3 regions of the Melissococcus plutonius ATCC 35311 genome follow, and region 3 is predicted to be linked to each of the others. Evidence: predicted binding sites of a transcription regulator. Region 3 holds the regulator's gene; each other region holds the start of a gene.
What was found. Region 3 encodes CtsR, which represses protease genes until heat stress. Its sites were predicted from a motif close to TTGGTCAAAAAAGGTCAAANA; they were not measured.

Region 1: clpB (ATP-dependent chaperone ClpB) is a predicted target of CtsR. The motif match lies at 2,681-2,701, and genes of this name have one in related genera.
Region 2: MPTP_RS02855 (ATP-dependent Clp protease ATP-binding subunit) is a predicted target of CtsR. The motif match lies at 2,580-2,600, and genes of this name have one in related genera.

Annotation. Positions count from the first base shown of each region.
Region 1 is NC_015516.1:915,977-927,246, forward strand. It holds gene mgtA (magnesium-translocating P-type ATPase) at 1-2,483, shown strand, start outside; gene clpB (ATP-dependent chaperone ClpB) at 2,797-5,403, shown strand; gene MPTP_RS03910 (LTA synthase family protein) at 5,822-6,496, opposite strand; gene MPTP_RS03915 (YitT family protein) at 6,898-7,773, shown strand; gene MPTP_RS03920 (sugar-binding transcriptional regulator) at 8,011-9,048, shown strand; gene gap (type I glyceraldehyde-3-phosphate dehydrogenase) at 9,091-10,092, shown strand; gene MPTP_RS03930 (phosphoglycerate kinase) at 10,234-11,270, shown strand, end outside.
Region 2 is NC_015516.1:666,740-678,009, reverse strand. It holds gene ptsP (phosphoenolpyruvate--protein phosphotransferase) at 71-1,798, opposite strand; gene MPTP_RS02865 (phosphocarrier protein HPr) at 1,798-2,064, opposite strand; gene MPTP_RS02860 (hypothetical protein) at 2,242-2,436, opposite strand; gene MPTP_RS02855 (ATP-dependent Clp protease ATP-binding subunit) at 2,682-4,964, shown strand; gene MPTP_RS02850 (YlbF/YmcA family competence regulator) at 5,200-5,541, opposite strand; gene MPTP_RS02845 (PBP1A family penicillin-binding protein) at 5,605-7,788, opposite strand; gene MPTP_RS02840 (Hsp20/alpha crystallin family protein) at 8,323-8,727, opposite strand; gene MPTP_RS02835 (RluA family pseudouridine synthase) at 8,905-9,777, shown strand; gene MPTP_RS02830 (SIS domain-containing protein) at 9,961-10,956, opposite strand; gene MPTP_RS02825 (SIS domain-containing protein) at 10,981-11,270, opposite strand, start outside.
Region 3 is NC_015516.1:295,185-306,454, forward strand. It holds rRNA gene MPTP_RS01285 (23S ribosomal RNA) at 1-1,873, shown strand, start outside; rRNA gene rrf (5S ribosomal RNA) at 1,950-2,065, shown strand; tRNA gene MPTP_RS01295 (tRNA-Val) at 2,074-2,146, shown strand; tRNA gene MPTP_RS01300 (tRNA-Lys) at 2,159-2,231, shown strand; tRNA gene MPTP_RS01305 (tRNA-Leu) at 2,244-2,325, shown strand; tRNA gene MPTP_RS01310 (tRNA-Thr) at 2,335-2,407, shown strand; tRNA gene MPTP_RS01315 (tRNA-Gly) at 2,417-2,488, shown strand; tRNA gene MPTP_RS01320 (tRNA-Leu) at 2,509-2,594, shown strand; tRNA gene MPTP_RS01325 (tRNA-Arg) at 2,600-2,673, shown strand; tRNA gene MPTP_RS01330 (tRNA-Pro) at 2,713-2,786, shown strand; gene MPTP_RS01335 (CtsR family transcriptional regulator) at 2,907-3,374, shown strand; gene MPTP_RS01340 (ATP-dependent Clp protease ATP-binding subunit) at 3,379-5,868, shown strand; gene MPTP_RS01345 (peptidase U32 family protein) at 6,116-7,036, shown strand; gene MPTP_RS01350 (peptidase U32 family protein) at 7,052-8,293, shown strand; gene MPTP_RS01355 (competence/damage-inducible protein A) at 8,494-9,738, shown strand; gene recA (recombinase RecA) at 9,853-10,941, shown strand.

The sequences.
Region 1 (11,270 bases), 620 kb from region 3:
CACCAATAATTATTCAAGCAATTAAAGCTTATATAACACCCTTTACGGTTATTTTAATGATTTTAGCAGTGATTTCTTTTGTCACTGGGTATGTTTTAGCTGCACCTGAGGATAAAGATCTAGTGGGTGTTATTATTATTTTAGTAATGATTGCTGTTAGTGGTACGATGACTTTTATTCAGTCCGTCCGCTCTACACAAGCAGCTGAAAAATTGAATAATATGGTAAAAGTAACTGCTGCTGTTCGTAGAGAAGGAAAATTTCAAGAGATTCCAATTGAAAAAATCGTATGTGGTGATATGGTTCATTTATCAGCGGGAGATATGATTCCAGCAGATATTCGCTTAGTCCAAACCAAAGATTTATTTGTTTCACAAGCCGCTATGACAGGTGAAAGCTATCCAGTCGAAAAACGAACAGACTATGAATTAAAAGAAGATGGTGTAGAAACCGATTATGAGAATATTGTTTTTATGGGTAGTAATGTTATCAGTGGAAGTGCCCAAGGTATCGTTATTTCGGTAGGAAATGATACTTTATTCGGCAAAATTTCTCAAGACGTCGGTGACAAATCTCCTCAAACTAGTTTTGAGATTGGTATTAGTAAAACAGTTTGGCTACTTATTCGTTTTATGGCTGTTATGGTTACTATTGTTTTTATCATTAATGGCTTAACAAAGGGAGATTGGTTGCAAGCATTCTTGTTTAGTGTTTCGGTTGCAGTTGGATTAACACCAGAAATGTTGCCAATGATTGTTACAACAAGCTTAGTTAAAGGCGCTTCTGCTATGGCTAAAAAGGGCACCATTATCAAGAATTTGAATGCCATTCAAAATTTTGGTGCAATTGATATTTTGTGTACAGATAAAACAGGAACTTTAACCCAGGATAAAGTTATTTTAGAATATCATCTGGATTGTAATGGAACGGAAGATGATCGTGTTTTACGACACGCCTTTTTCAATAGTTATTATCAAACAGGATTAAAAAATCTTTTAGACATTGCTATTATTGATGCAGCCAAAGACCATTTAACCATACAATCAGAAGATTATAAAAAGGTAGATGAAATTCCTTTTGATTTTCAACGTCGTCGTATGAGTGTTGTTATTGAAGACAAAAATGGTAAAACACAAATGATCACTAAGGGTGCAGTTGAAGAAATGTTAGAAGTCTCTTCATTTGTTGATTATAAAGGTAGTGTGGCACCATTAACAGAGGAATTAAAGAAAGAAATTTTAAGAACGGTAGAAACACTGAATGGTGATGGATTACGGGTACTTGCTGTCTCACAAAAAACTAATCCAGGTGTTGTAGGTGAATTCTCAATTTCAGATGAAAATGAAATGGTCTTAATTGGCTATCTTGCTTTTCTTGATCCGCCAAAAGAAACGACACAGGCAGCATTAAAAGCTTTGAAAAAGCATGGTGTTGGTGTTAAGGTATTAACTGGTGACAATGGACTCGTTACAAAAGCCGTTTGTAAACAGGTCGGCTTAGGAAATGAAACAGTGATTAGTGGTAATGTATTAGCTAAGATGAACGAAACAGAATTAAGGGAAACAGTCGAAAAAAATAATATTTTTGTAAAATTGACTCCACAGCAAAAAACACAATTGGTTGAGATTTTAAGAGAAGCTGGTCATACCGTTGGCTTTATGGGAGATGGCATTAATGATGCACCCGCAATGAAGGCGGCTGACGTTGGAATCTCTGTGGATACAGCTGTTGATATTGCTAAGGAATCAGCAGATGTTATTCTTTTAGACAAAGACCTAATGATTTTAGAACGTGGAATTTTATCTGGAAGAAAAACATTTGGAAATATTATGAAATATATTAAAATGACTGCTAGTTCCAATTTTGGAAATATGTTTTCTGTTGTCGTATCTAGCACTTTTTTGCCATTTATACCGATGTTGCCACTTCAAGTGCTATTTTTAAATTTAATTTATGATATTTCTTGTACATCTATCCCTTGGGATAATGTTGATTCAGAATATCTTGAACAACCTAAAAAATGGGAAGCTAATACGATTGGTTCCTTTATTCGTTGGCTTGGTCCAACAAGCTCAATTTTTGATATTACTACCTATATCGCTATGTACTTTGTGATTTGTCCTCAAATAGCTGGAGGTAATTATCATGATTTAACTCCTAAGCAACAATTATTATTTATTGCTGTTTTTCATGCCGGCTGGTTTATTGAATCTCTATGGTCACAAACGCTAGTCATTCACGCACTAAGAACGCCTAAGATTCCATTTTTACAAAGCCATGCTTCATTAATGGTTACTAGTATTACTACAATAGGAATTGCGATTGGAACGATTTTACCGTTTACAATGTTTGGACAACGATTAGGATTAGCTGCCTTACCAATGAGTTATTTTGCTTTACTTATTGCAACGGTCATAGCTTACTTATTGTTAGTCATGTTTATCAAAAAAATTTATATCCATCACTTTGGTGATCTGCTATAATCTAGGTAAAAAGAAAATGATAAAAAATAGAAGTATAAATCAATCTGATTTATACTTCTATTTTTTATTCTGAACAGATGAAAAGATAAAAGTAATTTTTAAAGTTAGGTTAAAAGGATATAAAAATTTAAGTAGTTGATTTTATAAATATTCATCTTTTTATTTTTATTTATTCTTATAATAAATAATTCCAAAATAATTTGACCTTTTTTGACTAATTAGCTATTATAGAAATAGTTTTAGAAGAATTAAAAATAAAACCATCTAGGTAGGAGTTTTTAACCTTTTTATTGAAAAAGTGGGAGGGAACTAAATGAATATTGAAAAAATGACAACAGCATTACAAGAATCATTTTCTGAAGCGCAACAAATTGCAAATGTCCGTCATCACCAAGAAATCGACATTGCACATTTGTGGAAAGTTTTTTTACAACCCAATCATTTTGGGCGAAATTTCTATGTGGATAGTGGCATAGATATGGATGCCTTTGAACAAGAAGTTGACAAAGTTCTAAATACCTATTCGAGTGTTGAAGGTAAAAATATTCAATATGGTCAAGTAATAAGTCAAAATTTATTTCGTTTACTAAATGAAGCAAATCAGTTAGCGATTGCTTTTCAAGACGATTATCTATCAACTGAAATCATGCTGCTTGCATTAATGCATTTAAAAGAGTATTCATTAACGAAATATTTATTACATAGTGGTATTAATGAAAAAACAATCAAACAAACAATTGAATCAATGAGAGGAGGAGAACGTGTGACTTCCCAAAATCAAGAAGAACAATATAAAGCTTTGGAAAAGTATGGAGTTGATTTAATCCAACAAATCAAAACTGGAAAACAAGATCCAATTATTGGTAGAGACGAAGAAATACGGGATACTATTCGGATTTTATCTCGTAAAACAAAAAACAATCCCGTTTTAATTGGCGAACCGGGTGTTGGAAAAACAGCTATTGTTGAGGGATTGGCTCAACGAATTGTCCGAAAAGATGTTCCTGATAATTTAAAAGATAAAACGATTTTTTCTTTAGATATGGGAGCATTGCTTGCTGGTGCTAAGTATCGAGGTGAATTTGAAGAACGTTTGAAGTCTGTTCTTAAAGAAGTTAAAAAAAGTGAAGGTCAAATTATTTTATTTATCGATGAAATTCATACGATTGTTGGTGCTGGAAAAACAGAGGGTAGTATGGATGCTGGAAATTTATTAAAACCGATGTTAGCACGGGGAGAGCTTCATTTAATTGGTGCAACAACCCTAGATGAGTATCGTCAATATATGGAAAAAGACAAAGCGTTAGAACGACGTTTCCAACGTGTATTGATCAAAGAACCTACAGTTGAGGATACAATTAGCATTTTACGTGGATTAAAAGAGCGGTTTGAAATTCATCATGGTGTAAATATTCATGATAATGCTTTGGTGGCTGCAGTTAGTTTATCAAATCGTTATATTACGGATCGTTTCTTGCCTGATAAAGCCATTGATTTAGTCGATGAAGCTTGTGCAACGATTCGAGTAGAGATGAATTCAATGCCTACAGAATTGGATCAGATAACCAGACGTTTAATTCAATTAGAAATTGAAGAAGCAGCATTAAAGAAAGAGTCCGATTCTGCTAGTCAAAAACGTTTGGCTGTTTTACGGGCTGAATTAGCAGAACTACGTGAAGAGGCAAATACATTAAAAATGCAGTGGGAAACAGAGAAAGAAGAAATAAACAGTGTTAGTAGTAAACGAGCTGAAATTGAAAAAGCAAAGCACGCATTGGAAGAAGCAGAAAATAACTATGATTTAGAACAGGCAGCTGTTTTGCGCCATGGAACAATCCCTCAACTAGATAAAGAATTAAAAATACTTGAAGAAAAAAATCAAACGAATACTGCAAAATTGGTTCAGGAATCTGTCACAGAAAACGAAATTGCTCAGGTAATTGGCCGATTAACTGGCATTCCAATCACCAAACTTGTTGAAGGAGAACGAGAAAAATTAATCAAATTAAATGAAACACTTCATCAAAGCGTTATGGGACAAAATGAAGCAGTCGATGCTTTAAGTGATGCCGTCATTCGTGCACGTGCTGGGTTACAAGATCCAAATCGTCCGCTAGGATCTTTCTTGTTCTTAGGACCGACTGGTGTTGGAAAAACAGAATTAGCAAAAGCTTTAGCAGAAAACTTATTTGATTCTGAAGAACATATGGTACGAATTGACATGAGTGAATATATGGAAAAACATCATGTGTCTCGTTTGGTAGGTGCTCCTCCTGGTTATGTAGGTTATGAAGAAGGAGGTCAATTGACAGAGGCAGTCAGACGTAATCCCTATACAATTATCCTATTTGATGAAATAGAAAAAGCTCATTCAGATGTCTTTAATTTACTCCTACAGGTTCTTGATGATGGTCGCTTAACAGATTCAATGGGACGAATCGTTGATTTCAAGAATACTGTTTTGATCATGACAAGCAATATTGGCTCTCAATTCTTGCTTGAGGGAGTTACCTCTGATGGAAAGATTTCTGATCATGCAAAAGAACAAGTGTTAGCTCTATTGAAAGGTCAATTTAAGCCTGAATTTTTAAATAGAATTGATGATACCATTTTATTTACGCCTTTAAGTTTAGCAGATGTTAAACAAATTATTGATAAAATGATTGAACAACTAGCAAAAAGACTTGAACAACAAGAAATTTTCCTAGATATTTCTCTTGATGCTAAAACTTGGATTGCGGAGAAAGGCTATGATCCTATTTATGGTGCCCGACCATTACGACGATTCATTACAAAAGAGATAGAAACACCTTTAGCAAAAGAAATCATTTCAGGGAGTGTATTACCAAAAACGAAAGTAACAATTGCTTTGTTAAACAATCAGTTGGTATTTCAAAATGTACCAATAAAAGAAGAATAATAATTGATGGAGAAAAATTGACTAATTGTAAATTTAGAAAAAAGAATATAAAATGCATGTAAAACGATTATGATCATTGTATTTTGACTATTTATTATTTTTTATAGATAGTTTAGAAAAAAGACACAAAAGAAAGTAAAATTAAATTTACCTTTCTTTTGTGTCTTTTTTCATGCTTGATTGTAATTCATTTTTTAATAGTTAGTTTATGCCAAGCAATTAAAGATATTTTAGAAAAATTAAAAAATTATTTTATGTTTAAGTGCATCTTGTTTATTGATGGATAATCAGTTGAATCAAGAATACTATGAGCAAAATGTACTTTTCAATTGATTTGGTTAAGAATAGAAATAATTTATGATTTTTGACTAAACTGTTTGTTATCTTAAACAAAAATTTTGAGGATAAATTATGGGAGTTATTTTCTTTTATAAAATGCATAAGATTTAAAATAATTTGGTTTATGCCTTTGTGTAAAACTGTAGGTAGTTAATATGAGCGAACCAGCAGTGTTTGTTAGCAAGTCTTCCATGGTATCCATTAAGGCTGCACGACCCACATAGGGAATGCCTGATTCTGTCATATATCTTTGCAAATTTAAATCTATCAATCCATCCCAAATAAATTCCCAAAATTCCCAAAAAACACCACAAATACCTGCAAAGGAAAAACCAATAAATAGAAATAACCAAGGATTAATTTTTTTCAAAGAAACATCCTTTAAAAAAAAGTTTGTCAATGAATAGCCAAGTGCAACTAGCAAAATCGGACTAAATAGATGTAAAATTTTATCCCAAAATGAAATATAAACAATTAAACGTAATCCAATACCTAAAAAGACAGAAATCAGAATAAAAAACCAATAATAAAGCCGAATAGTCTTTGGAAAAACCAATTGTGTTAGCATAGTAAACAAGAAAGGAACAAAAAGAGTGCCAATTCCTAGAAACATTTCTAAAGTTAAGAGCATATATTGATTAAAATCGTGTGAAGTAAAAGACCGAATAAAATTAACACCAAAAACAAATACACCGAAAATGATCAATGTGTAGAAAATTATTTTCTCATACTTATCATCAAATGTTAATTTCATTCAGATTCCTCATTTCATGAAAATTAGTTTATTCGTTTAATTGATCTATCAAGTTCTATGATTTGAATATGGGTTAAAAGGAAAATACTCAATCAATTAAAATAGATAAATTGAAATTGTAATTTAATTTTAATTAATTAACTGGTAATCAATAATAATTAATTAAACATTTAATAAAAAATGAATTTGTTCAATCACTTATTGTTATATCATTTTTTAAAAAAATAGGCAACTTTGACCATTTAAAAACGAACACCATTCAAATTGATTTGCGTATTGATAAAAATAACGATGCAGTTTAAAAATAAGAGGAAAATAATTGAAATATTTTTTTCGGACTTTTTTCTTTTAGAAAAATCAGTATAATAGAAGAAAAAGATATAAAATAAGTGAGGGATTCCATGAAAAAGTTGCTTGATGATGTTCCAATTCATGAATATACAACTAAGTTTTCTGTTTCAATTGTCTATGCAATTTTGGCATCAGTTGCCTTAAATTTCTTTTATCAACCTGGAAATATTTATTCTAGTGGAATTACAGGGTTAGCTCAAATTTTAACAACGTTATCTAAACGAATGATTGGCTTTGATATTCCAGTATCGGTAACATTATACGCTTTAAATTTTCCACTTTTTTTTCTAGCTTGGAAAAAAATAGGGAAAAAATTTACAATTTTTACTTCTATTACTGTGACATTTACTTCCCTTTTTATCCATATTATTCCAGAAACCATCTTATCCAGTGATCCTATTATATGTGCAATTTTTGGTGGAGCTATTATGGGAGCAGGTATTGGCTTTGCTTTAAAAAATGGATTATCATCCGTTGGACTAGATATTTTCAGTATTGTAATTCAAAAGAAAACCGGTCGTTCTGTTGGTTCTATTTCTATTTACTTTAATGTTTTGATTATTTTTGTTGCTGGTTATTTATTTGGTTGGCAGTATATGTTTTATAGTGCCTTATCAATTTTTGTAAGTGGAAAAACAACAGATGTAGTGTTTACAAAACAAAAAAAGTTACAAGTAATGATTGTTACAACATGTCCAAGTAAAGTAATTGAAGAAATTCAACAGACGATGCGTCGTGGCATTACAATTATCCATGAAGCAGGAGGTGCTTATGAGCATGACAAACAAACTGTTTTACTAACAGTGATTACTCGATTTAAATTATCGGCTTTAGAATCAGCTATGAAGGAAGCTGATCCTTCTGCATTTGTAAGCATTGTGGATACAGTAAAAGTTTTAGGACGTTTTTATGAAGAAAATTTATAATTCTTTTTGATTGAAATCAGACGGTTAAGTCAAAAAATAAACCTCAATTGTTTCGCAAAAAGTTCTAAGTTCTGCTTGAAAAAACAAACCAAAACTGCTACACTATTTATGTAAGATTGATTGAGATTTTTTAAGAATAAAAAGAAAAAATGATATCAATTTTATTTTTTTTAAAGTTCGTAGGTCGTTTTTAGTCTTACTTGGACTTATTTTGTCCATAAAAGGAGCGTACATAAAATGTTAGAAGAATTTAAATTGATCGCCTCAATTGCTCCAGATATGCTTGACGTAGTACAAGAAAGATTTGATATTTTACGGAATATTTATTGGATGCAGCCGATTGGACGTAAAAGTCTATCAGACAGTATCGGAATGACCGAGCGCGTACTTAGAACAGAAACAGATTTTTTAAAAAGACTTCAGTTAATTGAAGCATCAAAAAGTGGCATGACGCTTACAGACAAAGGATTAGACGTTTATCATAATCTTGAGCTGGCTATGGATCAATTATTAGGGATGCGTCAAACGGAAAAAAAGATTGCCCAATATTTCGGAATTAAACGTTGTATTGTCATTGCTGGAAATAGTGACTTACAAGATAAAGTTTTCTATCGATTTGGAGATATTTTAACCGATTCATTGAATGTTCTTTTGCCTAATGGTAATAATACAATTGCAGTTATGGGTGGAACAACTATGTCTATTGTAGCTAGGCACATGGGTGTGTTGAAAAAAAATGATCAACATAACTTATTCGTACCTGCAAGAGGTGGAATCGGTGAAGCAGTTACCGTTCAAGCAAATTCAATTAGTTCAGAAATGGCCGAAAAAACAGGTGGAGAGCATCGTGCTTTGTATGTCCCGGAGCAATTAAGTAAAGAGACATATGATTCTCTATTGCAAGAACCATCTATTCAAGAAGTATTAACTCTAATTAAACAAGCGAATTGCGTTGTTCATAGTATCGGACGAGCTTTGCATATGGCTGCTAGAAGAAAGATGTCTGATGAAGAATTAGTCATGTTAAAGCAAAAAAATGCTGTAGCAGAATCCTTTGGTTATTTTTTTGATGAACAGGGCGAAGTTGTTTATAAGATTCCACGAATTGGATTACAACTAAAGAATCTTCAAGATATTCCTTATATTCTTGCTCTTGCTGGAGGATCTTCAAAAGCGAAAGCTATTGCAGCCTATATGAAAAATGCACCAAAACAAACATGGCTGATTACAGATGAAGCTGCAGCAAATGCGATTTTAAAAGGGGCGACCCTTTAAAATAAATTTATTTAGTTTTTTATCTATAAGGAGGAATTTTCAATGACAGTAAAGGTAGGTATTAACGGATTTGGACGTATTGGACGTTTAGCTTTTCGTCGTATCCAAGATGTAAAAGGATTAGAAGTAGTCGCAATTAATGATTTAACAGATGCTAATATGTTAGCACATTTATTAAAATATGATACAACACAAGGTCGTTTTAACGGAACTGTTGAAGTACATGACGGTTCATTTAATGTAAATGGAAAAGATGTAAAAATTCTTGCTAACCGTAATCCAGAAGAATTGCCTTGGGGTGAATTAGGTGTTGACATCGTTTTAGAATGTACAGGTTTCTTCACTTCTAAAACAGCTGCAGAAAAACATTTAACTGCTGGTGCAAAACGTGTCGTTATCTCTGCACCTGGTGGTAATGATGTACCAACAATCGTTTACAATGTAAACCATAAAACATTAACTGGAAAAGAAACAGTTATCTCTGGTGCTTCTTGCACAACAAACTGCCTAGCTCCAATGGCAAAAGCATTAAATGATAATTTCGGTATTGTTGAAGGATTAATGACAACAATTCATGCTTATACAGGAGATCAAATGACATTAGATGGACCTCATCCAAAAGGAGACTTCCGTCGTGCTCGTGCAGCAGCTGAAAATATTGTACCTAATACAACAGGTGCAGCAAAAGCTATTGGTTTAGTTATTCCTGAATTAAATGGTAAATTAGACGGTGCTGCACAACGTGTTCCAGTTGCAACTGGTTCAATAACAGAACTTGTTACTGTACTTGAAAAAGATGTTACAGTAGATGAAATCAATGAAGCAATGAAAAAAGCTGCAAATGAATCTTATGGTTATAATATTGATCCAATTGTATCTTCTGATATTGTTGGTATGACATTTGGATCATTGTTTGATGCTACTCAAACAAAAGTAATGACTGTTGCTGGTAAACAATTAGTTAAGACAGTTTCTTGGTATGACAATGAAATGTCTTATACTTCACAACTTATTCGTACATTAGAATACTTTGCTAATTTGTAAGATAAATTTTTATGTTAGGCAAATAACTATGTAAAATAAAAAAATTGTGAAATAATAAGCGGGGAAGCAACGCGCTTCTCTGCTTTATTTTTTGCAATCACTCTAATAAATAAGCATTTTTAAATACCTAGGAGGATCGTTATGGCTAAAAAAACAGTAAAAGACGTAGATCTAAAAGACAAAAAAGTACTTGTACGTGTTGATTTTAATGTGCCAATAAAAAACGGTGTTATTACCAATGATAATCGTATTGTTGCTGCATTGCCAACTATCAAATACGTTAGCGAGAACGGCGGAAAAGCGATTTTATTTTCACATTTGGGACGCGTAAAAACTGAAGAAGACAAAGCAGGCAAATCATTAAAACCTGTTGCTGAACGTTTAGGTGAATTATTAAATAAACCAGTGACCTTTATTCCTGAAACTCGTGGCAAAAAATTAGAAGATGCTATAAACAACATGGAAGATGGTGATGTATTAGTATTTGAAAATACACGTTTTGAAGACATAGATGGAAAAAAAGAAAGTGGCAATGATCCAGAATTAGGCAAGTATTGGGCTTCTTTAGGTGATGTATTTGTTAATGATGCATTTGGAACAGCGCATCGTGCCCATGCATCTAATGTCGGAATTGCATCAACCGGGATTCCAACAGTTGCTGGTTTCTTGATGGATAAAGAGATCAAGTTTATTGGTGAAGCAATCGAAACACCTAAACGTCCTTTTGTAGCTATTTTGGGTGGTGCTAAGGTCTCAGATAAAATTGGTGTCATTGAAAATTTAATTGCTAAAGCAGATAAAATTTTGATTGGCGGCGGCATGACTTATACCTTCTATAAAGCAAAAGGAATGCAAATCGGTAAATCATTAGTTGAAGAAGATAAAGTAGAATTAGCAAAGAAATTAATTGAACAAGCAGGCGACAAACTTGTATTGCCAATCGATTCAGTGACGGCAACTGAGTTTTCTAATGAAGTTCCAACAGAAGAACACACAGGCGATGTTCCTGAAAATCAGTTGGGATTGGATATTGGGCCAGAAACTATTGCTTTGTTTTCTCAAGAATTAGAAGGAGCAAAAACTGTTGTTTGGAATGGACCAATGGGTGTCTTTGAAATGAGTAATTTTGCTCGTGGCACAATTGGTATTTGTGAGGCAATTGCAAACTTAAAAGATGC
Region 2 (11,270 bases), 370 kb from region 3:
CAAAGAAAAGTTGATGAACATAATATATTCATCAACTTTTCTGTTTAAGCTATTTATTTGAAATTTTTAATTATTTTGTATATTCTTTAACCAATTCAACAACTTCTTCCATTGTGTCACATTCATTCAATGCACGTTCTGAAAGTTCAGTCATTTTCTTAGTATCTAGACGTTTCATTAAACTACGAGTTTTTAAGACAGAGGTTGCACTCATTGAAAACTCATCTAAACCTATTCCCATTAATAGCGGTACAGCTGTTTGATCTCCAGCCATTTCACCACACATACCAGCCCATTTTCCTTCAGCATGTGCTGCCTCAACAACATGCTTCACCAAACGCAGGATTGATGGATTATAAGGTTGGTACAAATAGGAAACGCGTTCATTCATACGATCTGCTGCCATTGTATATTGGATTAAATCATTGGTGCCAATACTGAAAAAGTCTACTTCTTTGGCAAATTTATCTGCCAAAACAGCTGCGGCCGGAATTTCAATCATAATTCCTACCTCAATCGTTTGAGAAACTTCAATACCTTTATTTTCAAGATTTTGTTTTTCTTCTTCAAAAATTGCTTTTGCTTTTCTAAACTCTTTCAATGTCGCTACCATTGGAAACATGATACGTAAATTACCATAAACAGAAGCTCGTAATAAAGCACGTAACTGAGTTCTAAACATATCGTCACCCAAATCAGATAAGCTAATACGTAAAGCTCTGTAACCTAAAAATGGATTCATTTCTTCTGGTAATTTAAGATAAGGAAGTTTCTTATCTCCACCTATATCCATCGTACGAACAACAACTGGTTTTCCATCCATTCCTTCAAGCACAGTCTTATAAGCCGTGTATTGATCATCTTCTGTTGGAAAATCCGATGAATCCATGTATAAAAATTCTGTTCTGTACAGACCAATTGCTTCAGCACCGTTGTTATTTACACCTTCTAAATCTTTTGGTGTACCAATATTAGCAGCTAATTCAAAATGTTTGCCATCAGAAGTGATTGTTTTTTCACTTTTTAATTTTTCCCATTCTGCTTTTTGTTTTTTATAAGCTTTATTTTTATCTTCAAACTCAGCACGTTGTTCAGCTGATGGAGCAAGAATAACATCTCCGTCTATCCCATCTACTGCCAAAAGTTCATTTGCTTTTGCTTTTTGCGTAATTTCTTTTGTTCCAACAATCGCTGGAATCTCAAGAGATCGTGCCATAATTGCTGAATGTGATGTTCTCCCGCCAATATCTGTAACGAAAGCTTTTACAAAATTACGATCCAGCTGTGCAGTGTCACTTGGTGTTAAATCATGGGCAACTACAATTACTTCTTCGTCAATCATAGCTGGACTAGGCAAAGTAACATTTAGAAGATGTGCTAAAATTCGTTTAGCAACATCACGAATGTCAGCTGCCCGCTCTTTCATATAAGCGTTATCTGTCATTCCCTCAAACATGCTAACATACATATCGCTTACTTCTTTTAAAGCTGCTTCAGCATTTATCTTATCCGTTTGAATCTTTTGCTTTATTTGACCTACCATTTCAGGATCTGACAAAACCATCAAATGAGCATCAAAAACTTGGGCTTCAGATTCACCCAAATTTTTTGCTGCCTTATCACGAATAATATTCAATTCTTTTGTTGATTCAGCTAGTGCATCATCCAAACGTTTTTCTTCGGCTTGATTATCACTCACTGTTTTTTTATCAAAAGATAGATCTGGTTGAACAAGCATATAAGCTTTTGCAATAGCAATACCCTCACTAGCTGCAATTCCCGTTAATCTCTCAGACATTATTCTGACAATCCTTCTTTTTTCATTGTATCCATAATAGATGAAATTGCATCCGCTTCATCAGAACCATCAACCGTGATGGTAACGTCAGAGCCTTGACCAACACCTAAAGACATAACACCCATAATAGATTTAAGATTTACTGATTTTCCTTTATATTCTAGATTAATATCAGAATTGAATTTGCTTGCAGTTTGTACCAACAATGTCGCTGGACGTGCATGAATACCTGTTTCTGCTATAATGTGAAATTCTTTCTTTTCCATATAAATCGGTCTCCTTCATAATCATTAAATAATTTTTATGTTAGGGTTTTCTTTTAAGACCGTTTCGTTTTTAATGGTCAATAAAAAGGACCCTTTCAATCACTAAGATTACCATTTTTTTTAAGGATATACAACACTTTTAACTTATTTTAATAAAGGAATAAAAGATTAAAAATTTTAGTTCGTATTTTTATTATACCGATAAATAATTGTGCCATTTAAGCTAGCTTCACCAACAATATTCTTTTTATCTGGCAAATTTTTCCATACTTCTCTAAAAGCTAAAAAGGTATCTGGTGTCACAATGATTTCCTGAATGTCTCCATTTTTTAAAGCAGCAATTTTTTCTTCTATAGAAGTATTTTTATCCATCTTTATTCAATTTTCCCCTCTATATTTTAGTTTCATCTTTTAGGTACTAGTTTAATAAAAAAAATGTGATTTGTCTGCAAAAATTTTATTTTTTCTAAGTTGAAATACTTGCTTCTCTAATGAAAAATGCTATAATAGTTTCAAAGGTCAAAAATGGTCAATGTTGGTTTGACCTTTATGAAATGCAGGAATGTTAGATCATTTTTATCTACCAATCTTACGAGTGAAAGGACGTGTTCTAGTACATGCTTTGTCAAAATTGTAAACAAAATGAAGCAACAATTCATTTATATGCAAATGTTAATGGTCAAAGAAAACAGCTAGACTATTGTCAAAATTGTTATCAAAGATTAAAAGCACAAGCAAATAATAACCAACCAACAATGGGTCCACAAGATCCATTTGGCTTTGGAAGTTTGGATGATTTATACCGTTCGCTATCTCATCAGATGCAACAAGGAGGTATACCAAACGAACCACAAACGCCTCCTACACAATCTGGTGGAAATAACAACAACTTTAATAATGGTCAACCACCAAGAAATAATGGCAACGAAAACGATGGCATGCTTGGTGAATATGGTTTTAATATCACAGAAGCTGCACGGCAAGGAAATATTGATCCTGTTGTTGGGCGTGATCAAGAAATTCAACGTGTTATTGAAGTATTAAATCGTCGAACAAAAAATAATCCAGTTTTAATTGGTGAACCTGGTGTTGGTAAAACGGCAGTTGTAGAAGGTTTAGCTCAAAAAATTATAAATGGGGATGTTCCTCAAAAGTTATTAGGAAAAGAAGTCATTCGTTTAGATGTTGTTTCTCTAGTTCAGGGAACAGGGATTCGAGGTCAGTTTGAAGAAAGAATGCAGAACTTAATTGATGAAGTGACACAATCTGAAAACATCATTCTATTTATTGATGAAGTTCATGAAATTGTTGGCGCTGGTACTGCTGGTGAAGGAAACTTAGATGCCGGAAATATCTTAAAACCGGCACTGGCACGTGGTGATTTACAAATGGTAGGTGCAACTACGCTAAATGAATACCGAGTTATTGAAAAAGATGCAGCATTAGAGCGTCGTTTGCAACCTGTTCGTGTAGATGAACCAACAATTAACGAAACGATTAAGATTCTAAAAGGTCTTCAAAAACGTTATGAAGCTTACCATCATGTAAAATATACAGATGATGCGATTGAGGCAGCTGCTTCATTATCAAATCGTTATATCCAAGATCGTTTCTTACCAGATAAGGCGATTGATTTATTGGATGAATCTGGTTCAAAAATGAATTTAACCATCCATGTAGCTGATCCAAAAACTATTGAAAATAGGTTGACTGAAGCTGAACAACAAAAGCAAAAAGCTTCAGCAGAAGAGGACTTTGAAAAAGCTGCTTACTATAGAGATCAGATTAATAAACTCCAAGCAATGAAAAACCAGCAAGTCAGCGATGAAAAAGCACCAACCATTGACGAAAAGGTTATTGAGGGAATCGTTGAAGAACGAACAGGAATTCCTGTCGGTGAATTAAAAGAAAAAGAAAAGACACAATTGAAGAATTTATCAGATGACTTGAGAGCACATGTTATTGGACAAGATGATGCAGTAGACAGAGTTGCTAAGGCGATTCGACGGAATCGTGTTGGTTTAGGAAAACAAAATCGCCCAATCGGCTCTTTTCTATTTGTTGGACCAACTGGAGTTGGGAAGACCGAATTAGCAAGACAATTGGCTTATGAACTTTTCGGTTCTGATAATTCTATGATTCGTTTCGATATGAGTGAATATATGGAAAAACATAGTGTATCTCGATTAATTGGTTCACCGCCAGGTTATGTTGGTTATGAAGAAGCTGGCCAATTAACAGAACAAATTCGTCGTAATCCATATAGTTTAGTTCTATTAGATGAAGTTGAAAAAGCCCATCCTGATGTTTTACATGTCTTCTTACAAATTTTAGATGATGGAAGATTAACTGATGCTCAAGGTCGTACAGTTAGTTTTAAAGATACCATTATTATCATGACAAGTAATGCTGGTAGTGGAAAGATTGAAGCCAATGTAGGATTTGGAGCAGCAAGAGAGGGAATTACACGTTCTGTACTTGGGCAATTAAATAATTTCTTTACACCTGAATTTTTAAATCGTTTCGATGGTATCATTGAATTTAAGTCGTTAGACAAGAAGGACCTACTAACAATTGTCAGTTTAATGTTAGATGACGTCAATTGTTCGCTTGAACATCAAAAATTAAATATCACAATTCCTAAAAATGTTAAAGAAAAATTAGTTGATCTTGGTTATAATCCGGCAATGGGTGCTCGTCCACTAAGACGAATTGTACAAGAACAAATTGAAGACGGTATTGCAGAATACTATTTAGAATATCCAGATGTTCAGGAATTAGAAGCCAAACTAGATAAAGATAAAAATATCGTTATCACGAAAAAAGAATCAAAAGCAAAAAAAGCAACGGCTGACCTAAAAAATTCGACAAATAATCAAACAGATGAAACAAAATCCTAAGCAACTAAGGAATAGAAAATATTTCTATTGAAAAATTTATTAAATAAATTTTTCAATAGATTTTTTTCTTTCAAAAACTTATTAATAATGAAATTATTTTATTAAAAGTGCTCTATTACAAACAAAGTAAATGAAAAATAAATAGCCTATCTTCAAAAATAGGTGTTTTTTGAAGGTAGGCTATTTTAAATAAAATAGATTTTTCCTAAATAAGAATTAAATTATTCGTATTTGGTTAGTCATTGTATAGATTGCGAATTGGTGTCATAATAATTCGATTAAGATCATTTATCACAGTACTTAATGCCTGCTCTTTTTGCATCAATTTATCAACTATTTCTGTAGCTTGTATTTTTGTTGCTAATTCTTGTGCTTTGGTTGTCTCTTCTTCAGTAAATTCTTCCCCACTCATTTGTTTCTCTTGTAATTTTTGTTGAAATTCTTGAAATTCTTTAAACAACCCATAGGCGTCTTCATCTGCTTGCATTTCACTATAAGTCTCTTTTAATGCTTTAAATTCAGCTAATTCATAAATCTCTTTTTCAAGTTGATTCGCTGTATCATAAATATTATTCACAAGATTTCCTCATTTCTAATCGTTTTCTTTATTTTATCATTCCATAAGAAGTTTTTAAACTAATTATTGTCCCAAAAAGCCACCAATCACATCTTTGACTTTATCTTTTGCTTTATTTAGCTTGTCATCTATCTGTTCACCAAAATTCTCTTTGACTTTACCTTTAATATCTTTTACACCTTCTTTTACCCTATCTCCGATATTTTTTACATCCTCTTTCCACTCATCATTATTAATACTATCATCTTCATCCGCAGCTGAAACCATCTTGCCATGGGTCGTATAAGCATCTGCAACATCAAAAGATGCTTGTTTGGTATGCGGTAAAATTCCACTTGCCTGACTATTAAATACAGTAGAAGCATAGGTCGCACTGCTACCTTCAAGATAATGTGATTTATCGGTTTTTTCAAAACCTAACCATGTGGCAATAACGACTTCTGGTGTATATCCAATGACCCATTGATCATTTGTTTTACTACTGTCAAAGCTCGTTTCAGTTGTTCCTGTTTTTCCAGCCATTTTGTAACCAGCCGGTGCAGCATGAACGCCACTACCTGAGCTGAAAACACCTAGTAACATGCTATTGATTTCATCCGCTACATCTTTGGTAATCACTTGTTCTTTTTTGACCTTTTTATTATCTTCAACAACTGCACCGGTTGAGTCTACAATTTTTGTTACCAGATGGGGTGTAACCTTCTCCCCCTCGTTAGCAAAGGCAGTATAAGCTCCTGCCATCGTGATCGGTGAGACACCTTTATTTAATCCACCTAGAGCTAACCCATAATAGCGATCTTTTTCTGTCAATGGTATGCCAAATTTTTCTGTTTTGCTATAGCCTTTATCTATCCCAATTTTATGTAGCAACCAAACTGCAGGTAAATTTAAGCTCTCTCCTAAAGCTTGATACATCGGTACTTCATTGCTATACGTTCGACTATAATTCTGTGCGGGATAATAGCTTTGCGGAAGATCTTCTAAAATACTATCTGGTTTATAACCAGCCTCTAAAGCAGGCGTATAAACTGAGATTGGCTTAAGTGAAGAACCTGGTAGTCGTTTCCCCTGTGTGGCATAATTAAATCCACGATAAACATGCTCTCCTCTACCACCTACAATTGCTTGGACTCCTCCCGTTTTAGGGTCAACAGCCACAGAACCACTCTGTACCATTGCTCCATCTGCTGCATTTTCTGGAAATAAAGTATTATTTGCATAGGTTGTATCCATTGCTTTTTGATAATTTGTATTCAAAGAAGTATAGATCTTATAACCATTATTCAGTAGATCTTCTTCTTTGATATTATAATTATTAACAATTTCATCAATGACTGCATCAAAATAATAAGGATATCGGTAATCGGAAGTTGATTCTGTATAATCATCTCTTAATAATGTTGCTAAATTCGTTGTAGCTTCGCTATCTGCTTCTTTTTGAGCCAATTTGCCATTATAAACCATTAACTGCAATACAGTATTTCGTCTATGATTGGCATTTTCTGGGTAGTCAATTGGGTTATAGATGTTAGGTCCTTTAAGCATTCCTATCAATGTTGCTGCCTCACCAGGTGTTACTTCATTAGCACTAACACCAAAATATTTATGTGCAGCATCCTCTACACCCCAGACACCATTACCAAAATAAGATTTATTCAAATACATCGCCAATATGTCTTTTTTAGAATAATGTTTTTCAATTTCAATGGATAAAAATAATTCACGGGCCTTCCGATCAAGGGTTTGTTCTTGTGTTAAGTAAGCATTCTTTGCTAATTGTTGTGTAATAGTACTTCCGCCACCTCCACCAATCTTACCAAAGGTTAGTTTCCCAATAATAGCTCGACCAATCCCTGATAAATCATACCCATGGTGCTGATAGAAATTACGATCTTCTGTAGAAATTAATGCATTTTGTATATAAGGAGAGATATGATTTAATTCTACATAGGTTCCTTTTTGCCCAAATAATTTTCCAGCATTCTGACCATCTTCATCATAAACTACTGTTGATTGACTTAATCCAGATTTTAATGTATCCACATTTGCTGATTTAGCTAAATAAAATAGATAAACACTAACAGCCAATAAAGTGATTAATCCTAATAATAAAATAATTTTATTAATTTGATATTTTTTCCAAATTCGTTTTCTAAAATGATGTAGCCTTAATAAATAAGGGAGTATCCATTGCCAAAAACGAATTAATCCATGGTAAATTTTATTAAAAATTTCTTTTTTATCCATTCTATTCCCTCTTAAATAAACAATATTTCTTACGATAGTTCTATTTGTTTTGCTTATATTTTAAAAATTTGCACTTATTAAGTATCATTAAAACAATCAGAATTCTCGTTAAATACTAAGTTTAGCATAGTTTTCTGCCTTTTTTATTTAAGAATTAGTAAAAAACTTAAAAAATAGCAACCTTTTCCTAATTATTTTATTAACTAATGTTTATTCGTTAATTTAAGCAAACTTAATTAAAAGTTTTCTTTTTTATTTTACTATTTTAATGATACAAAGTATAGAAAGAGTTGGATAATGACAATTGAACAAAAAAGATAACTATAAATAAAATTTATAGTTATCTTTTTTGTTCATAGAATAAACATTAACTGCTTTGGTAACGCATTAAGATTATCTAAAATTACAAGTAACCGTTATACCAGTATTTCCTATTTTTATAGTTAATTCTTTTCTGTATCTTTTATTCAGGTATCTATTTAATAAATAGAGGACAGCTATTTTACTACCAATAGTGAATAAACGATCTTGTCTTTATTGTATTTCTATTCGTTTATTTGCCTGATCAGCTTTTTCACTTTTAGGTAGGTGTATCGTTAAGACCCCATCTTTATAGGTTGCCTGAATGTCATCTTCATTAATATTTTTTAGCATAAATTGACGTTGCTGTGTTGACATTGCACGCTCTCTACGAATGTAATTTCCAGAACGATCCTCGCTATTTGTGTTAAACTTTGCTATAATGGTTAAAATATTCTTATCATAATCTAATTGTAAGTCTTCCTTATTAAACCCTGGTAAATCAGCTTTTACAGTATATTCATTAGCCATTTCTTGAACATCTACATTAAATGAAGTATCCTGCCAAAAATCTCTGAATGCTCTTCCAAAGAAATCATCGGTTATAAAATTTCGGTCATTAGGTACAATATTAGCCATAATTATTCCTTCTTTCCTAGATTTTTAGATTTATTATGATTGATACTATTTTTACTGTAATCGCATTTTTAGATTCCGTCAATTAAAATGAAGAGTAGAAAATTTAAGAACCTTTTCTCTATTAATCCTTTTCTATACCTTGTTATATTAAATTAATTTATATAAAGGAAGATGTTTATGCATTTTACAATAACATTACCGGCTGACTCACCTACACTTACTATTCGTGATTTACTTGAAAAAGAATGGTTGATTCCCAGAAAGGTCCGTCACTTTTTAAGAATTAGAAAAAATGTATTATTAAACAATCAGCCAGTTTTATTTCATCAAACAGTTTCAGCAAATGATCAGATTACTTTAAAATTCGAAAAAGAAGATTATCAAATACCCACGATTCATGCTGGAAATAGCAAGCTTGTACATGTTTTATTCGAAGATGAACATCTCATTATTATTAATAAACCAGTTGGAATGAAAACACATCCAAATCAGCCAGATGAAAATGATACTCTCCTAAATCATCTGACGGCTTATTTAAAACCAAAGCAACAAATTCCTTATGTTGTACATCGTTTAGATAAGGAAACAAGTGGCGCTATTTTATTTGCTAAAAATCCATTTGTTTTACCTATTCTGGGAAGAATGCTTGAAAAAAAACAAATATATCGCTGTTATCAAGCAATCGTCGATGGGATTGTATTAAAGAATACTTGGACAATTACCAAGAAAATAGGTAGAGATCGACATGATCGTAGGAAACGAATCATTGATTCAAAACATGGAATGATCGCTATTACACATATTCAAAAAGCCTTTACACTGACGCAAGAAAATAAAACTGCTCTTTTATGTAGATTAGAAACTGGCAGAACGCACCAAATACGCGTTCATCTGGCAAATGCCGGATTTCCTATTATTGGTGATCCTCTATATAATACAAACAAAACAGGAAATAACAAGCGACTAATGCTTCATGCTTATGAATTACATATCAAACACCCTTTCTCCAAACAAGCGATTGTAGCTATTGCTACACACGGTTTATGGTAACTAATTATACTAAAATAAAACATCTTTACCTATTCAAAAATGATTACTTTCATTTATTCACAAAAAATAGACGATATGAACTGTTAGCTAATAAGCTATTCATATCGTCTATTTTACATTGCCTTTTTCTATAAGAGCTATAACAATCTATCGGTTCTCGCTTATAGTTGACTATTAAGTGATCTAATAATCAAACTGGCGATAGTAACGACGAATAACCATTGGATGTCGGTTTAAATGCTCAACATGAGCATCAATTCGTTGAGTAACACAATGCATGATTAAATGGGACAAACGTTCTCTGTATTTTTCACTGATTCCAGCTAATTCATATTCTTTTGAATCAATAATAGTATAGTTTCCACAAATTTTTGGCAATAAATTTGCCACACGTTCTGCTAATGGTCGTTGTTCGTCTTCACCAATAAATAAAGTAACAGGCGTTGTTTCATCTATAATTTCTAACGTACCATGTAAAAATTCAGCTGCATGAATAGATTTTGATCTTAACCAACTCTGTTCTTCCCAATAACACATCGCATAAGAATAAACAGCTCCCCACTGACTTCCTGCACCAATAAAGTAATGCATGGCATCATGTCGATGATTTTCTGCAAATGTTAATCCAAATTGATCAGCAGACTTCTCAACTTCAACAAGTGCAACAGCAAGATGTTCTTCTAATTCGTTGTAATATTGTTGATATTCATCAAATTCACCATGGTTAAACATTAACCGATCAGCAACCATAAAAAATTTTAACTGTTCATTTTCTGGATAAGAAATTAAATAATCACAAGAAGTTGCTAATGGACTATCCTCTTTGTCCACAAAGCCAACAATACGTGCACCTACTTTTTTTATTTCTTTTACTGCATGCACGACTTCTTCTGTACTACCTGTCACAGAAGAGAGAATAACAACTGACTTTTCGGTCAACTGTTTATTTACAGTTGTATAATATTCTGCGGCATGTTGAACATAAGCTGGCAAATTACTTTTAGCATTAAGATAGGTGACTACTTGCATACTTGAAGCATAGGTGCCACCAATTCCTAGGTAAAAAATATGGTCAAACCCTTCATGGTAAATTTTATCTACAATTGTTTCTACTTCCTTTCTTAGCTTTAAAGCACCATTCACATGATTAATTTGTTTTGTTTCATCAAATTTTAGCATCTTTTTTTCTCCTTTTAGGTTCATTTATAATTTACTTTTTAATTTTTGATCGAAATCTGAAAAAATTGGTTTTGCTAAATCAATACCTTTTCCTTCAGCAATTTTATAGGCAAGATATTGAATCGGAATAACTAATAATAATGGTGTTAACTTGTCAGGTATTTCTTGAAATTTAGCATTTATTAATTTTTCTTGAGATAATTGAATTGTATAACAAGCTGAAACATGATCTGTCATATAATTTTTTAAATCATTTAAACGCTGATTTTCTATCTTTCCATTTCCCTCAATAAAAAATAGCATATGTTCTTGAT
Region 3 (11,270 bases):
AGCTAAGGTCCCAAAATGTATGTTAAGTGGAAAAGGAGGTGGGGGTGCACAGACAACTAGGATGTTGGCTCAGAAGCAGCCATCATTTAAAGAGTGCGTAATAGCTCACTAGTCGAGTGACCCTGCGCCGAAAATGTACCGGGGCTAAACATACTACCGAAGCTGTGGATCACGAAAGTGATGGTAGGAGAGCGTTCTAAGGGCGAAGAAGGTAGATCGTGAGGACTACTGGAGCGCTTAGAAGTGAGAATGCCGGTATGAGTAGCGAAAGACAGGTGAGAATCCTGTCCACCGAAAGACTAAGGTTTCCTGGGGAAGGCTCGTCCGCCCAGGGTTAGTCGGGACCTAAGCTGAGGCCGACAGGCGTAGGCGATGGACAACAGGTTGATATTCCTGTACCCGTTGGAATTGTTTGAGCAATGGAGGGACACAGGAGGCTAAGGAAAGCATACGATTGGATGGTATGTCCAAGCAATGAGTCTTGAGTAGAGTAAAATGCTTTACTCTGTAAGGATGAGTTGTGATGGGGAGGGAAATATAAGTACCGAAGTTCCTGACGTCACACTGTCAAGAAAAGCTTCTAGTGAGAGACCAACGGCCCGTACCGCAAACCGACACAGGTAGTCGAGGAGAGCATCCTAAGGTGAGCGAGTGAACTTTCGTTAAGGAACTCGGCAAAATGACCCCGTAACTTCGGGAGAAGGGGTGCTGATATTAGTCAGCCGCAGTGAATAGGCCCAAGCGACTGTTTATCAAAAACACAGGTCTCTGCAAAATCGAAAGATGACGTATAGGGGCTGACGCCTGCCCGGTGCTGGAAGGTTAAGAGGAAGGGTTAGCTTCGGCGAAGCTCCGAATTGAAGCCCCAGTAAACGGCGGCCGTAACTATAACGGTCCTAAGGTAGCGAAATTCCTTGTCGGGTAAGTTCCGACCCGCACGAAAGGCGTAACGATTTGGGCACTGTCTCAACGAGAGACTCGGTGAAATTTTAGTACCTGTGAAGATGCAGGTTACCCGCGACAGGACGGAAAGACCCCATGGAGCTTTACTGTAGTTTGATATTGCGTGTTTGTACCACATGTACAGGATAGGTAGGAGCCGAAGAGACCGGGACGCTAGTTTCGGTGGAGGCGCTGGTGGGATACTACCCTTGTGTTATGAACACTCTAACCCGTAGCCTTGAAACAGGCTAGGAGACAGTGTCAGATGGGCAGTTTGACTGGGGCGGTCGCCTCCTAAAAGGTAACGGAGGCGCCCAAAGGTTCCCTCAGAATGGTTGGAAATCATTCGAAGAGTGCAAAGGCAGAAGGGAGCTTGACTGCGAGACAGACAAGTCGAGCAGGGACGAAAGTCGGGCTTAGTGATCCGGTGGTTCCGCATGGAAGGGCCATCGCTCAACGGATAAAAGCTACCCTGGGGATAACAGGCTTATCTCCCCCAAGAGTCCACATCGACGGGGAGGTTTGGCACCTCGATGTCGGCTCGTCGCATCCTGGGGCTGTAGTCGGTCCCAAGGGTTGGGCTGTTCGCCCATTAAAGCGGCACGCGAGCTGGGTTCAGAACGTCGTGAGACAGTTCGGTCCCTATCCGTCGCGGGCGTAGGAAATTTGAGAGGAGCTGTCCTTAGTACGAGAGGACCGGGATGGACTTACCGCTGGTGTACCAGTTGTTCTGCCAAGGGCACAGCTGGGTAGCTATGTAGGGAAGGGATAAACGCTGAAAGCATCTAAGTGTGAAGCCCACCTCAAGATGAGATTTCCCATTTCTTTAAGAAAGTAAGACCCCTGAGAGATGATCAGGTAGATAGGTCAGGAGTGGAAGGCCAGTGATGGTTGGAGCGGACTGATACTAATCGGTCGAGGACTTAACCAAAAAAGGTAGACGGTAGTGATTGACTTCAAATCCAGTTTTGAGTGAGCAACATGTTCATTCAAAGAAGAAAGACCCGTGTGGTGACGATAGCGAGAAGGATACACCTGTTCCCATGTCGAACACAGAAGTTAAGCTTTTTAGCGCCGATTGTAGTGAAGGGATTCCCTTTGTGAGAGTAGGACGTTGCCACGCAAGTCATTGGAGGTTTAGCTCAGCTGGGAGAGCACCTGCCTTACAAGCAGGGGGTCAGCGGTTCGAACCCGTTAACCTCCATTAAGAAGAAGCGAGCCGTTAGCTCAGTTGGTAGAGCATCTGACTTTTAATCAGAGGGTCACAGGTTCGAGCCCTGTACGGCTCATCAGGAAGACATGCGGGTGTGGCGGAATTGGCAGACGCACTAGATTTAGGATCTAGCGCCGCAAGGCGTGGGGGTTCAAGTCCCTTCACCCGTATATAAAGAGGCCGGCTTAGCTCAGTTGGTAGAGCATCTGATTTGTAATCAGAGGGTCGAGGGTTCAAGTCCTTTAGCCGGCATCGAAGGATGCGGAAATAGCTCAGTGGTAGAGCACCACCTTGCCAAGGTGGGGGTCGCGGGTTCGAACCCCGTTTTCCGCTTTAGGAAAGAGCAACAAAACGCCGGGGTGGCGGAACTGGCAGACGCACAGGACTTAAAATCCTGCGGTGAGTGATCACCGTACCGGTTCGATTCCGGTCCTCGGCATAGATGCGCCCATAGCTCAACTGGATAGAGTGTTTGACTACGGATCAAAAGGTTAGGGGTTCGACTCCTCTTGGGCGCGTAGTTTTTTTATATATATAAATAAAATCTTACATAATTCCGAGAAGTAGCTCAGCTTGGTAGAGCACTTGGTTTGGGACCAAGGGGTCGCAGGTTCGAATCCTGTCTTCCCGATCTTAGTTTAAAGAAGAAGTTTATTACTTCTTCTTTTTTATTTAGGCATACTTCTTTATTAAATAGGTAAAGTTCGGTATAATTATGGTCAGTATTAGTCAAGGAAAAAGGATGAATACGATGAGTAATCAAAATACTTCAGATTTAATTGAAGCATATCTAAAAAAGATATTAAAAGAAAGCAATAAAATTGAAATTAGGCGAGCAGAAATGGCCCATCTATTTAATTGTGTACCTTCTCAAATTAATTATGTAATTAACACTCGTTTTACAATTCAAAGAGGTTATGCTGTAGAAAGTAAACGGGGTGGAGGTGGATACATTCGGATTGCCAAAATACAAATTACGGATAATCATCAGTATTTAAAACAATTAAGGCAACTAGTTGGAGAGTATTTAACAGAAAAGGATGCTTTAATTGTTATACAGAAACTATATGAAGAAAATATAGTAACAAAACGAGAAGGGAACTTGATATTTTCCGTTTTAAGCAGATCTGTTTTAGAGAATTTCCAAAAAGATGAAGAGAAAATTAGAGCACAACTGATGTGTTCATTTTTAGAGAGATTGAGTTATGAGGAGGAATAGAGATATGGATGAATTATTTACAGAAAGTGCAAAAAATGTCCTTGCAATTACTCAAAATGAAGTTAAATACTTTAAACAAAAATTTGTTAGTTCTGAACATCTGTTATTAGCTCTAGTAACTGAAACAAATGGTATTGCTGGGAAGGTACTTCGTCAGTTAAATACAGATAAAATAGAATTAAAAGATGAAATTGAACATTTAACAGGATATGGCATAGTAGATAATTATTCTGATGAAACCTATCTGCCTTATTCTCCACGTGTAAAACAAATCTTTGCTTATGCTGGTGAAGAAGCTAAGCGTCTTGGATCCACCCACATTGGTACAGAACATATTTTATTAGGGCTCCTTAGAGATGAAGATATTCTTGCTGCTAGAATTTTATTAAATTTGGATTTAAGTTTATCAAAGATACGTCAATTACTATTAAAAAAAATGGGTGTTACAGATGAACAATTAAATAATGCTGCAAATCGTCGCAACACTCAATTAGGACAAAGAAAGGCAACAAAGGGAACGCCTATATTGGATTCTTTGGCCAGAGATTTAACTAAATTAGCAAATGAAAATAAACTGGATCCTGTAATAGGCAGATCAAAGGAAGTCAGACGATTAATTCAAATATTAAGTAGAAAAACAAAAAACAACCCTGTTTTGGTAGGTGAACCTGGAGTCGGGAAAACCGCTATTGCAGAAGGATTAGCACAGCAAATTGTTAATGGTGAAGTTCCTAGAGATATGCAGGATAAGCGATTAATGATGTTGGATATGGGGGCCTTAGTAGCGGGTACTAAATATCGTGGTGAATTTGAAGATCGGTTAAAGAAAGTCATTGATGAAATTTATCATGATGGACAAGTGATTTTATTTATTGACGAATTGCATACATTGATTGGTGCTGGGGGTGCTGAAGGAGCAATTGACGCTTCAAATATTTTAAAACCAGCTCTAGCTCGTGGTGAATTGCAAACTATTGGTGCAACTACTTTAGATGAATATCAAAAATATATTGAAAAAGATGCAGCATTGGAAAGACGATTTGCACGTATTCAGGTAGATGAACCAACTACAGAGGAAGCTGAACAAATTTTAAAGAGATTATGTCCTCGTTATGAAAATCATCATGGTGTACGAATTACAGATGCGGCTTTACATGCAGCTATTCAACTATCAGTACGTTACATTAATGATCGACAATTACCTGATAAAGCAATTGATTTAATGGACGAATCAGCAGCAAAAGTTCGTTTGGATAAGACAAATGAAACATCTAAAACACAAAAATTACAAGAAAAAATCGTACAAATCGTTGATGAAAAAGAGGCGGCAATTCAAGAGATTGATTTTGAAAAAGCGGCCCAATTGCATAAAAAAGAAAAGAACCTTCTAAAAGAACTTGATGATGCTTTTTTGATGGAAACAATGGACACAACAAGTTATAGCAATCAGGTAACAGAAGAGGATGTTACAATAGTTGTTTCCCAGTGGACAGGAATTCCTTTGCAGCAATTAGAGAAAAAAGAAAGTGAACGATTATTAGAATTAGAGTCTATTTTGCATAAGAGAGTTGTTGGACAAAATGAAGCAGTAAAAGCTGTTTCAAAAGCTATTCGCCGAGCTAGAAGTGGCTTAAAAGATCCTAAACGACCAATTGGTTCTTTTATGTTTTTAGGTCCGACTGGTGTAGGAAAAACAGAGTTAGCCAAAGCATTGGCTGAAGCAATGTTTGGTAGTGAAGATGCTCTTATTCGTGTCGATATGTCTGAATTTATGGAAAGATACAATACGAGTCGTTTAGTCGGATCACCTCCAGGTTATGTTGGTTATGAAGAAGGTGGCCAATTAACAGAAAAAATTAGACAAAAACCTTATTCAGTTGTTTTATTAGATGAAATTGAAAAAGCACATACCGATGTATTTAATATGCTTCTTCAAGTGTTAGATGATGGGCATCTAACAGATTCAAAAGGCAGAAAGATAGACTTTAGAAATACTATTGTAATTATGACTTCAAATATTGGTGCAACTGCTCTTCGGGATGAAAAAAATGTAGGATTTAATGTAAAAGATTTAAGTAGAGATCATCTTGCAATGCAAAAACGTATCTTAGATGAGCTAAAAAAGACCTGTAAACCAGAATTTTTAAATCGAATTGACGAAACAATTGTTTTCCATTCATTAAACAAAGAAGAAATACATGAAATTGTAAAAATCATGAGCTTATCCATTATTCAACGTATGAAAGAACAAGATATTCATATTAAAATAACCCCTTCAGCAATTGATGTAATTGGTAATGCTGGTTTTGATAAGGAATATGGTGCACGACCAATCCGAAGAGCTTTACAAAAAGAAATAGAAGATCGATTAAGTGAGGCACTTTTATCAGGACAAGTTCATTTAGGCGATAAAATCACAATTGGAGCTAGTAAAGGAAAAATTACAATGACTATTCATAAATCGACTTCTGAAAAGGTTTTTCAAACAACCTAATTTATAATATTTTTATTTAATTTTAGGAACAATTTAGTAAGATTACACTTGTTTATGAAGCATGGGAGTATATCCTATGCTTTTTATTTTGATAAATGATTATTTTAATCATTTCGTTTATTTCCTACTCATATATTAATAAAAACAACGAATTAAGACCTTATTAGCCTAATTTTTAAATGACTATCGCTACTTGGAAAGTTTGACAACCTATGATACTATAAAACAGTTATAAGGGAGGTAAACTATGATCGAATTAATTGCAACAGCTGAATCCGTTGAACAAGCAGAAAAATTATTAGAAGTTGGTATAGATACATTATACATAGGAGAAGAAACATATGGATTACGGTTACCTACTTCTTTTTCTCGTTTAGAACAAGAAAATATTGTGAAACAAGCTCATACTGCTGGAAAAAAAGTGACAGTTGCTATTAACGGAATTATGCATCCAGACAAAATGAAAAACATTTCTGAATATTTAGAATTTTTGCAAAATATTCAAGTTGATCAGCTTACAGTTGGTGATCCGGGTGTTATTTTTATCATGCAAAGAGATGAAATAAAAATTCCTTATATCTATGATGGTGCTACATTGGTGACTAATGCTAGACAAATAAATTTTTGGGGAAAACGTGGTGCCATTGGTGCCGTTTTAGCTAGGGAAGTCCCTTATAAAGAATTGGTAGCTATTTCTCCTAAATTAACTATTCCTGTAGAAATTTTGGTATATGGTGCTACTTGTATTCATCATTCTAAACGTCCACTTTTACAAAATTATTATAATTTTACTAAAATTAATGAGTTGAAAGATAAAGAGAGAGAGTTATTTATTTCTGAACCTAGAAAAGAAAATACACATTATTCTATTTATGAAGACAGTAATGGGACCCACATTTTTTCAAATAATGATATTAATTTAATGGGAAGGTTAGATCAACTAATTTCTTCTAATTATACACATTGGAAATTAGATGGTATCTATACACCAGGAGAAAATTTTGTGTCTATTGCAAGTCTTTTTGTGCAAGCTAGGGAAAAAATAATAAATAAAAATTGGACACAACTAGAAGCACAATTAGCAGTTGAACAGATAAATCAATTACATCCAAATAATCGAGGGTTAGATTTAGGTTTCTTTGATATAGATCCTGGTGAAATTAAATAATAAAGAGGTGAGAAGATGATTCATCAGCAAATTAAACGTCCAGAAGTATTAGCACCAGCTGGCACGTTAGAAAAATTAAAAACAGCTATTCATTATGGTGCTGATGCAGTGTATATTGGTGGCAATGCATATAGTTTACGAAGTCGTGCTGGCAATTTTTCATCAGAAGAAATGGCTGAGGGAGTAGCTTTTGCTAAGCAACATGATGCAAAAGTCTATGTAGCAGCAAACATGGTTACCCATGAAGGAAATCAATCAGGTGCAGAGGACTTTTTTCGTGAAGTACAAAACATTGGTGTTTCTGCAGTTATTATTTCAGATCCTGCACTGATTGAAGTATGTGCGAATAGCGCACCTGGATTACCTATTCATTTATCAACACAGGCATCAGCAACAAACTATGAAACATTAGAATTTTGGAAAAAAGAAGGATTAGAACGAGTTGTATTGGGCCGAGAAGTTTCCATGACAGAAATTAAAGAAATTCGTGAACATACAGATATAGAAATAGAAGCATTTATTCATGGTGCTATGTGCATTTCCTATTCGGGTCGGTGTATATTATCAAATCATATGTCAATGCGAGATGCTAATCGTGGTGGTTGTTCACAATCTTGTCGTTGGAAATATGATTTATTTGATATACCATTTGGAACGAATGAACGACATAGTTTAATTGAAAATAATGATACAAATGAAGAATTTTCAATGAGTGCAGTAGATATGTCAATGATTCAACATATTCCTGAGTTAATTGAGAATGGTATCGACAGTTTCAAAATTGAAGGTCGTATGAAATCGATTCACTATGTTTCAACTGCTTCTAATGTATATAAAACTGCCATAGACGCCTATATTTCAGATCCTAGCCATTATGAATGTAAACAAGAATGGATTGATGAACTCTGGAAGGTCGCTCAAAGAGAGCTATCCACCGGTTTTTATTATCATATACCTACAGAAGATGATCAACTTTTTGGTTCAAGAAGAAAAATTCCCGAATATAAATTTATTGGTGAAGTCATGGCTTATGATAAAACAACTAAAATAGCAACCATTCGCCAAAGAAATCATTTTTGTATAGGAGATAAAATTGAATTTTATGGACCTGGCTTCAGACATTTTAGTCAAACGGTAACTGTCATGTACAATGAAGATGGAGAATTAATTGATCGAGCACCTAATCCAATGATGATTTTAACAATGCCTGTTGAACACGAAGTTTTTATAGGTGATATGATTCGAAAGGAAAAATAAGTATTAATACTAATTAGTGAATTATTAATTTTTAATTTGTGAAAAAGCAAAGACTGGAAAGGTACCTTTCCAGTCTTATTTTTAATGAAATAATTTAAAATTATGAAAAATTCTTATAGCATAATATCTTTAATAAAGTTTTATTATGCTAAAATAAAACATAGGAATTATGCGTATATTATTTGGAAGGAGCTAGTAACATGAAAGCAGAAATTATAGCAGTAGGAACAGAAATTTTACTCGGCCAAATAGTGAATACAAATGCAACCTTTTTATCAGAGGAACTAGCTTCCTTAGGCATTGAGGTATATTACCAGACAGTTGTTGGTGACAATGCACAACGATTGACACAGCTTTTAAAGATTGCACAAAAACGTAGCGATTTGATTATTCTATGTGGTGGATTAGGACCAACAGAAGATGATTTAACAAAAGAAACAATTGCAAACTATCTTCATAAATCTTTAATTGAAGATCAAGATGGACTAAGAAATCTCCAGCATTTTTTTGAACTGTCTAAAAGAAAAATGACAAAGAATAATTTACGACAAATTTTGACAATTAAGGATGGTTATACATTACAAAATCAAACAGGGCTGGCTGTAGGTACATTAATAGAGAATGATAAAACGAACTATTTATTATTGCCAGGACCACCAAATGAATTACAGCCAATGTTTCAACAATTTGCTAGACCTCTATTGGAAAAGCTTTTTCCTCAAAGAGAACAACTATTTTCCAAAGTTTTACGTTTTTATGGTATCGGGGAATCACAATTAGTTACAGAATTGAAGGAACTGATTGATCAGCAAACAAATCCGACCATTGCACCTTATGCAAAAACAAATGAAGTAACCTTACGCTTGACTGCAAAGGCAACAGATGAAAAGACAAGTAATAAAATGCTGCTTTCATTAGAAAAACAAATTATGGAAAAAGTTGGGAGTTACTTTTACGGTTATGGAGAAAATAATAGTTTAGCAAAGGTAGTTGCTCATTTATTAAAAGAAAAACAAAAAACAATAACAGCGGCTGAAAGTTTAACGTCAGGATTATTTCAAAGTACATTAGGTGAAATTAGTGGTATATCTCAAATTTTTAAGGGTGGATTTGTTGTTTATACAGAAGAAACCAAAGAAAATTTTTTAAATATTCCCAAAGAACTCTTGGAAAATGATGGAACAGTTAGTGAAATTTGTGCCATAAAAATGGCAGAACACGCACGTCAATTAGCAAATACTGATTATGCAATTTCATTTACAGGTGTAGCTGAGAAAACATTGGAAGGAAAACCTGCTGGAACAGTTTGGATTGGATTTTCACAGAAAAACCAAACAGCATTTGCTAGGTCATTTCAGTTTAACGGTGATCGTAATAGTGTTCGTCAACATGCTGTTATGCAAGGCTTAGCGCTTATTCGCCAGATAGTTTTAAATAAAGAATAAGAAAGCGAATATTTGTTCGTATTTACCTTGATTTTTCAAGTTAGAAAAGTTATGATATAGCTAATAGTTAATAAATTATTATTGATTTTATATAGATCAAAGGAGGATTATCGATTGGCAGATGATCGCAAAACAGCTTTAGATGCTGCATTAAAAAAAATTGAAAAGAACTTTGGTAAGGGTTCTATTATGAAATTAGGAGAGAAGGCTGATCAGCAAGTTGCTACTGTTCCTAGTGGCTCTTTAGCTTTGGATGTAGCTTTAGGTGTTGGTGGCTATCCTAGAGGAAGAATCGTTGAAATCTACGGACCTGAAAGTTCTGGTAAGACAACCGTCTCTCTTAATGCTATCGCTGAAATACAAAAACAAGGTGGAACTGCTGCCTTTATTGATGCTGAACATGCTCTTGATCCACAATATGCCCAAAAATTAGGTGTTAATATTGATGAATTATTACTATCACAGCCAGATACTGGAGAGCAAGGCTTAGAAATTGCGGATGCTTTGGTATCTAGTGGTGCAATTGACATAGTTGTCGTTGACTCTGTGGCTGCACTTGTCCCACGTGCTGAAATTGATGGAGAAATGGGCGCCAGTCATGTAGGATTGCAAGCTAGATTAATGTCACAAGCACTACGTAAACTCTCCGGTTCAATTAGTAAAACAAAAACAATTGCTATTTTTATTAACCAAATTCGCGAGAAGGTAGGCGTAATGTTTGGGAATCCAGAAACAACACCTGGCGGTCGTGCGTTAAAATTTTATGCAACAGTTCGTTTGGAAGTACGTCGTGCTGAACAATTAAAACAAGGAACTGATATTGTCGGTAATCGTACAAAGATTAAAGTGGTTAAAAACAAGGTAGCTCCACCATTTAAAGTAGCTGAAGTAGATATTATGTATGGCCAAGGAATTTCACAAGAAGGTGAACTTTTAGATATGGCTGTCGAACAAGATATTATTGATAAAAGTGGCGCATGGTATAGTTACAATGAAGAACGAATTGGTCAAGGAAGAGAAAATGTTAAGAATTATATGATAGAACATCCTGAGATGGTGGAAGAAATTTCTAAAAAGGTGCGTAAGGCCTTTGGTATTGAGACAGATGCAGATACAGATGCTTCAACCAAAACAAATAAAGAAGAAACAGGCAATATTACGGATAAAACAGATGCACAAGAAGCTCTCCCATTGGATGAATAATATTAAAAAATACTAAAAACAATTTATTTATAAATTGATTAATCGTTGTATATTTCAATTAAGTCATAATAAAAGCTATGAAAAATCTGACAAATTTTTTTTAGCTTGTTATGGCTTTTTATTTTACTATATATTTGAAAAAACTGAAATATTGCTATTTAATTTGTTTATTTTGTGATTTTTTAAAACGTTTCTCATAGTTGGAAAGGGCTTTTTTAAGTTGACACACTACCCTACAAACATTAGAATAAAGTTGTGTGCAAATACACATATGCAAGTAGGCATATTGATAATTAAATTCAGTTTATCAAAAAACTACATAAATACAA